2 regions of the Companilactobacillus sp. FL22-3 genome follow, and region 2 is predicted to be linked to the other one. Evidence: predicted binding sites of a transcription regulator. Region 2 holds the regulator's gene; the other holds the start of a gene.
What was found. Region 2 encodes Rex, which represses fermentation and respiration genes when NADH is low (regulators of the CRP and FNR family bind a similar motif). Its sites were predicted from a motif close to TTGTGAANTANTTCACAA; they were not measured.
Positions count from the first base shown of each region.

Region 1 (3,830 bases), on a different contig from region 2:
CTCCTGTGAAAGTAGGGGCTGGATTTACAGGAATTACTTATTCAGACGATTTTACTGACGACGACAAGAAGAAAGTTGCTTCGGTACTTGGTTATACGGGACAATTAGTTGAAGTTCCGGAAGATCAACTTGGTATTTTGGGCACAGTTGCTGGTTGTTCACCTGCATTTTTAGATGTCTTCATTGAAGCTTTGAGTGATGCGGGTGTAAAGCATGGCTTGAATCGAAAATTAGCCTATGAAGCTGCAATCGGTATGGCTATCGGTGCTAGTAAGTTAGCTAAACAATCCGATCTCAATGTCTCAGCTTTGAAGGATGAAGTTACTTCTCCAGGTGGTTCAACTATTCGTGGTGTCGCAGCACTCGAAGAATACGGCTTTAGAAACGCTGTAATCAAAGCAGTTGATGCGGCCGAAAATGAATAAAATGCTACAACCTTACATTGCATGATCAAAAAATAAATCAGCTCTGTCCCAAATTCCTTTTTCCGTTATAACTGCTATAAAAAATAGTCATAGTTAATTTGTGGTTATTTTTGTCCACGATTAGAAAATCGGTTAAAATTAAGGAAAATTCAAAAACGTGGGGTATGTGTATTTTGCAAAAGCGAAACGCTTATAAGACGGCAATTTTGGGCATTTTGATTGCCATAATTTTTGTCCAGTCAATGGTGCCATTTTTAGGTTTTATCCCAACCGGTTTCATCAACATAACTATCATTCATATTACAGTTATTGTAGCGGCAATCGTTTTAGGACCAAGGGATGGCGCAATCGTAGGATTGGTCTGGGGTATTGGAACGATGGTTCGTGCGTTCACCAGTCCCACTTCGATTATCGATACAACTGTTTTCACTAATCCAATCGTCGCGGTTTTACCCCGAATTATGGTGGGACTATTAGCGGGATTAATTTACTTGTGGTTTAAGAAGCATACGACCAAAAAGGTTTTGGGAATGGCAGTCGCCTCTGCCGTAGGTTCCTTGACGAATACCATCCTTGTTTTGGGACTGATGCGAGTAATGTATGCCAGTGCGATGGCCCAAGCTTATGCCACTCAAACAGATCTTTTGAATAAAGTTCTGCTCGTAATCGTTGGTACTAATGGAATACCAGAAATGGTCGTTGCTATTATTTTAGCTCCGGCAATTTCAACTGCTATTTTGAAATCTAACAAATTTTTAGACAATTAAGTAGATTTATAGCAAATAAAGTAAAAGTAACAGCATATTTTCAGAAAATTCGGTATTCTATTATGTAGGAGTGTGATTTCAATGCAAAAAACATTAGTCATCAATGCCGGAAGTTCTTCGTTAAAATGGCAGTTGTTTGAAATGCCTGCGGAGACTGTTTTGGCAAGCGGTTTAGTAGAACGGATCAGTATGCCAGGTTCAATTTTTACAATAAAGTATGGCGATCATCAAAAGTATCAAACGACGGTCGATAATTTAGGCCAAGAACAAGCGGCTCAGATGGTATTTGACGAGCTACAACGTTTAGAAATAATCCAAGATTTAGATGAGATCACAGCGGTGGCACATCGTGTGGTAGCTGGTGGACAAGTCTTCAAATCGGCGGTAGAAGTAACGCCAGAAGTTTTGAAACAAATAAAGGCTCTAAGTAATTTCGCTCCCTTGCACAATCCAATGGAGGCTAAGGGAATTGAGACGATGGCCAAGACTTTGCCAAACGTAAAGCAGTATGCCGTTTTTGACAGTCAGTTTTTCACTGATTTACCTGAAAAGAATGCTATCTACAGTTTGCCTTATGAAATTACGCAGAAATATCAGATTCGGCGCTATGGTGAGCATGGAATTTCTCATGGCTATCTCACAGGTAGAGCTTCTGAACTGTTGAAAAAAGATAAGAATCAATTGGATTTAGTAACTATGCATTTAGGTAGTGGAGCCTCACTCGCAGCGGTTAAGAATGGCAAGGCTTTTGATACTTCAATGGGCTTTACACCATTGACTGGCGTGACGATGGGAACACGGGCTGGAGATCTTGATCCAGCTTTAGTTCCATATTTAATGCAGGAATTAAAAGTAACTGATCCTAATGAAATTATGATGTTATTGAATCAAAAGTCAGGATTGTTAGGCGTTTCAGGGATTTCACCTGATATGCGTGAGATAAAAGCTCAAGAAAAAACGAATCCACAGGCCAGACTTGCAATCGAAATCTTTATCAACCGTATCGTTAAGTATGCTGGAAGCTATTTAACCGAATTGCATGGTGCTGATGCGTTAGTCTTTGCCGGTGGTATCGGTGAGCACAATTTAGAATTGCGTCAACAAATTATTGATGAATTATCAATCTTCAATATCAAGCTAGACCCTGAGCTAAATGAAGCTGGTAATGAAGGCTTGATTAGCGGTCCTGACTCAGCAATCAAAGTATTATTGATTCCGACTGATGAAGAATTAGCAATGGTTCGCCAAGTGGCAGCCTTACAATAATTAGATTAAAAGTTTATTTTTAAAAAATTTAATTTTAAATTTGGGTTTAAACACTACTGGATAATTTTGGTGGTGTTTTTTTTATAGATATTTTATGGGCCAAAACATAAATAGGAGTAAGCACATTTAAAATATTGTGAGAAATATATAGAGAAAAAAATCACAAAATAATAGACAAAATTAATATGAGGTTATATAGTAGTCACAGATGGTAGCTACTATCCTTGAGAGGTACAAAAATGGATCGAGAAATTAACTTACTAAATAATTTTGGAATAACAAATAACGAAGCCAAGGTCTATATAACACTGTTACAGATGGACGCATCGACAGGTTATAAGATTAGTAAATTATCAGGGATTCCACGTTCTAAAATTTATAACTTGTTATCTTCATTAGAGGATAAAGGTTTAGTTTTGAAATCTGCTGATGAAACACCACTCTATAAGTCTTTACCTGTGAAAGAATTAATTAGTAAATTGAAGAATGATAGTAAAGAACATATAGATGATATCGAGGTCTCATTAAAAGATTTAGGAACTGTCACAAAACCAGAGTCAATTTGGTTAATTGATTCATATGCGCAGGTGTTTGAAAAAGTTCTTTACCAAATAAACAATGCTGAGAAATCATTATTTGTCCAAATTTATTCAGAGGACTTATCTCCTGAGATTATCAGTGCATTGTCAAATGCGGAAAAGCGGTTACATAAATTTGTGGTTATATTGTTTAGTAATCACAATAGTTATTCATTACCATTTAATCGATTTTATAAGCATCTTTTTGAATCGGATAAAACTTTGGATTATGGCGGCAGGTGGATCAATATTGTAAGTGATGGAAATGAAGTTACTTACGGGAAACTACCTAATAAGGCAACTAATACAGGTGTAGTAACGACAAAAAATAGCTCAATGGTTTTTTTAGCTCAGGAATATGTATTACATGATGCTTATAATTTAAGAACGTTGTCACTTTTGGATGCAGAAGCTAAAAAAGTGTTTGGTAAAGATTTAGAAGGAGTTCGCAATATCTATTTTGATGAAAAATGAGGTAAAACAAGATGCTCTATTTTCTATTAGGTGCGATTATTGTAGTGAATTTTACATATATTTTTATGCTTGGTAAAGATTTATGGAAACATAAAAGTGAAGTTTTAGCCGAACCGGCCAATAATATTTGGACACCAATTTCACAGATATTTATTTATTTTCTTTCAACATTTGGAATTTCAGATTTTGCAATTTCCACTGCTCTATATCCTAAAGCAAAATGGGTTACAATGAAAAAATTGCCAGGAACCTTGAATACACAGTGTGTTATTCCAGTATTTGTTATGTCTTTAGCGTATATTACTAACATATCTGTTGGT
Region 1 covers NZ_JBTYYZ010000001.1:350,108-353,937, reverse strand. The annotation lists gene proC (pyrroline-5-carboxylate reductase) at 1-425, shown strand, start outside; gene ACYT32_RS01690 (ECF transporter S component) at 590-1,192, shown strand; gene ACYT32_RS01685 (acetate/propionate family kinase) at 1,274-2,458, shown strand; gene ACYT32_RS01680 (TrmB family transcriptional regulator) at 2,698-3,510, shown strand; gene ACYT32_RS01675 (sulfite exporter TauE/SafE family protein) at 3,522-3,830, shown strand, end outside.
Region 1: a site for Rex is predicted at 2,607-2,624, ahead of ACYT32_RS01680 (TrmB family transcriptional regulator). Genes of this name have one in related genera too.

Region 2 (3,830 bases):
TACTGCCGTGAGGGCTAATATCGACGATCCTGTTGGCTAAAGTGTTCAAGAGGTAACGATCATGTGAAACGAAGAGGACGGTGCCAGGGAAGCTCTTTAAGGCATCTTCAAGCACTTCCTTGCTATCAATATCTAAGTGGTTAGTTGGCTCATCCATAATCAAGAAATTATTGTTTTCCATCGACAACTTAGTGAGCGTCAAACGTGCTTTTTCACCACCAGATAGTCCCGCGACAGGTTTCAAGACATCGTCGCCACTGAATAGAAAGGCACCTAATTTATTGCGGATAACTTGTTCATCGAGACGTGGGTATTGATCCCAGATTTCGTGCAACACGTCTTTTTTAGGATCTAGGCCCTTCAAATTTTGATCGTAGTAACCGACTTGAACGTTGGCGCCGAATTGGCTAGTACCCTTGATTAAAGGTATCTTATTCAAAATTGATTTGAGAAAAGTTGACTTGCCGATTCCGTTAGGACCAATGATACCAACTCGTTCACCTTTTTTTACATCCAGATTGATTGGCTCAGACATGATCTGATCATCATAGCCAATGGCTGCATCTTTAACCAAAAGCACGTCATTACCACTTTCTTTATCGATATTGAATGAGAAGTGGACTGAGCCTTGGTCACTGCCAGGTTTTTCCAAAACATCCATATGTTCCAACTTTTTACGACGACTTTGAGCCATCTTAGTAGTTGATGCACGAACGATATTTTTTTGAATGTACTCTTCGGCCTTCTTGATTTCAGCCTGTTGCTCTTCATAATGTTTCCAAGCAATGTCTTGATTCTTTTTCTTTTCTTGCAGGTAGAAACTATAATTGCCGGAATAGTGAGTTGAGGAATGCTGATTGATCTCGACGATCTCATTGGCGACCTTATCTAAGAAGTACTGGTCATGAGAGACGATGACTAGAGCACCTCGATAGCCCTTTAAATAATTTTCTAGCCATTCAACCGTGTTGATATCCAAATGGTTGGTCGGTTCATCCAAGAGTAAGATATCGTGGTGTTCCAAGAGCATTTTAGCCATCGCTAAACGTGACCTTTCACCACCAGAAAGCGTCGAGACTTTATTTTGCCAAACTTCTTCCTCAAAACCGAAGCCCTTTAGGACACTGCGGATTTCTGATTGATAACCGTAACCATTTTCTTGGCGAAAAGTATTTTGTAGTTGATCATATTGTTTTAAGATATCTTCGTAATCATCAGCATTAGGATCAGCTAATTTTTCTTCAAGTGCGTGCATCCTTTTTTCTTGTTCTTTGAGGTAGTCAAATACCTTTTCCAATTCTAAGAAAATTTGATTATCGCTGTTCAGACCTGAATCCTGTGCTAAATAGCCAATATTGGTGTCTTTTTTCAACGCAATATTGCCGCTGTTATAACTTTCTTGATCTGAAATGATCTTCAGCAAAGTAGATTTTCCAACGCCGTTACGTCCAACTAAACCGATTCGGCTATTGTCTTGGATTTCAAAACTGACATTGGAAAAAAGTTTTTTGGTACCAAAATTTTTCGTAATGTTCTGTGCTTGTAATAAAATCAAAATATAACTCCTTTATGTCTTCACAATTTTATCATTAATTAATAATTTGTGCCTTTATAGGTTTAACGTATTGCGTTTTTTTGGATTTTTATTTACTATAAATGTTAGTGAAATGACACACATATGGTGGTAAATTATGACAAAAACAACAGTTCCAAACGCAACAATAAAGCGTTTACCAATTTATTATCGTTACTTTCAATTTCTCAAGGATGAAGGCACAAAAAAAATCTCCTCTGGCGAATTATCAGAAGGGGTCAAGATAGATAGTGCTACAATTAGACGTGACTTCTCATATCTAGGTGCACTTGGGAAACGTGGCTACGGTTACGATGTAAACGATTTAGTGGCTTTCTTTAAGAAGCTCTTGAATCAAGATAAACGAACCAACGTCGCATTAGTGGGAGTTGGTAATTTAGGTAACGCCTTACTAAATTATAACTTTTCTCGGACTAATAATGTGCGAATTGCGGCAGCTTTTGATATCAATAAGGAAATTGTCGGTACAGTTAAGAGTGGCGTACCAGTTTACTATATTAGCGAACTGAAAGAACAACTTAACTTGCAACAGATCGATGTCTGCATTTTGACAGTTTCATCTAACGCTGCCCAAACGACCGCTGATCAGTTAGCCGAGGCTGGCGTTCGCGGTATCTTAAACTTTACACCGGTTATTATCAATGTACCAAGTAGTATCCGCGTTCATTATGTCGATTTGGCAAATGAATTGCAGACGTTGATCTTCTTCTTAGACCGTGATAAGTCAATGACAGAAGAAACAAATTAAAATCCTTTGGGGGGAATTATAATGAGTGAACCATTATTCTTGAAACCTGTCTTCCACGAAAAAATCTGGGGTGGCAGAAAATTAGCAACTAAGTTTGGCTATGATATTCCTGATGGCACGATTGGTGAATGTTGGGCAATTTCTGGACATCCACATGGTAGATCACAAGTCGAAAATGGCGAATTTGCTGGACAATATGTTGATGACCTTTGGAAAAATCACAGCGAATTATTTGGTAATCCAGAAGGCAAAGTTTTTCCTTTGTTAACTAAGATCTTAGATGCTGAAGCCAGTCTTTCAGTTCAAGTTCATCCAGACAATGCCTATGCAGCTGAGCATGAACATGAATTAGGTAAGACAGAATGCTGGTATATCATCGATGCTGAGCCTAATTCATATTTGATCTATGGTCACAATGCTAAGAATAAAGCTGAACTTGACCAAATGATCGAATCAGGCGATTGGGATCATCTTTTGAGAAAAGTCCCAGTTAAGGCGGGCGAATTCTACTATGTACCAAGTGGAACGGTTCATGCCTTAAATAAGGGGATCATGGTCTTAGAAACCCAACAAAGCAGTGATACAACATATCGTTTGTATGACTATGATCGGGTTGATAAGACTACTGGAAAGAAACGTGATCTACATATCAAACAATCTGAGGATACTATTACCGTGCCTCATAAAGATCCTCAACTTGATATTGAATCCAAACAAGTCGGCCAAAACAAGTTCACAACCTTTGTTCAACCACCAATTTCACCATTCTTCTCAGTTTATCACTGGGAGATCAAAGAACCTGTTGAGCTTCACCATCAAATTGGCAAATACACTTTGATCTCAGTTCTAAATGGTACTGGTAAGATTACAGTTGATGGCCAAGATTATGATTTGAAGAAGGGTATCCACTTGATTGTTCCAGCCACAGTTGATGCTTGGACTTTGTCAGGTGACTTGGATATCATCGCTTCAGAATCTGGCGAAAAGTAAACTCAATTTTAAGAAAAAAACTAAAAATCGTTCATCAATACAGAATAGCGGAAAAATAAATCCGTATATTCTGTATTTTTTTAATGAAAATTTAAGCAAAAGTAGAACTATCTTGGTAAAGACTATTTATTTAGTTCGTACATTTTAATAAAATAAAAAAATATTTAATTTGGAACCGTTAACAATTCCCCATTCTTTAAAAAGTCATCTATAATTAAAATTAAGATTTCAAAAAAGGGGACTTAAAATTGCAGAAACAACGATTTTTTCGAGTCAGTTTAGGGTGGCAAATTATTATTGGCCTGATCTTGGGAATTGTCTTAGGACAAATTTTTTATCAAAATAAAGCCGCCATTCAAGTAATGCAGAACATTGGGACTATGTTTATCTCAATGATTCAAATGATTGTTTTGCCAATTGTTATCTCCTGTTTGACCGTGGGTATTGCCAATATGGGCGATATCAAAAAATTAGGTCGGATCGGTTTAAAGACTTTAG
Region 2 covers NZ_JBTYYZ010000009.1:69,976-73,805, reverse strand. The annotation lists gene ACYT32_RS09250 (ABC-F family ATP-binding cassette domain-containing protein) at 1-1,555, opposite strand, end outside; gene ACYT32_RS09245 (redox-sensing transcriptional repressor Rex) at 1,692-2,342, shown strand; gene manA (mannose-6-phosphate isomerase, class I) at 2,364-3,332, shown strand; gene ACYT32_RS09235 (cation:dicarboxylate symporter family transporter) at 3,581-3,830, shown strand, end outside.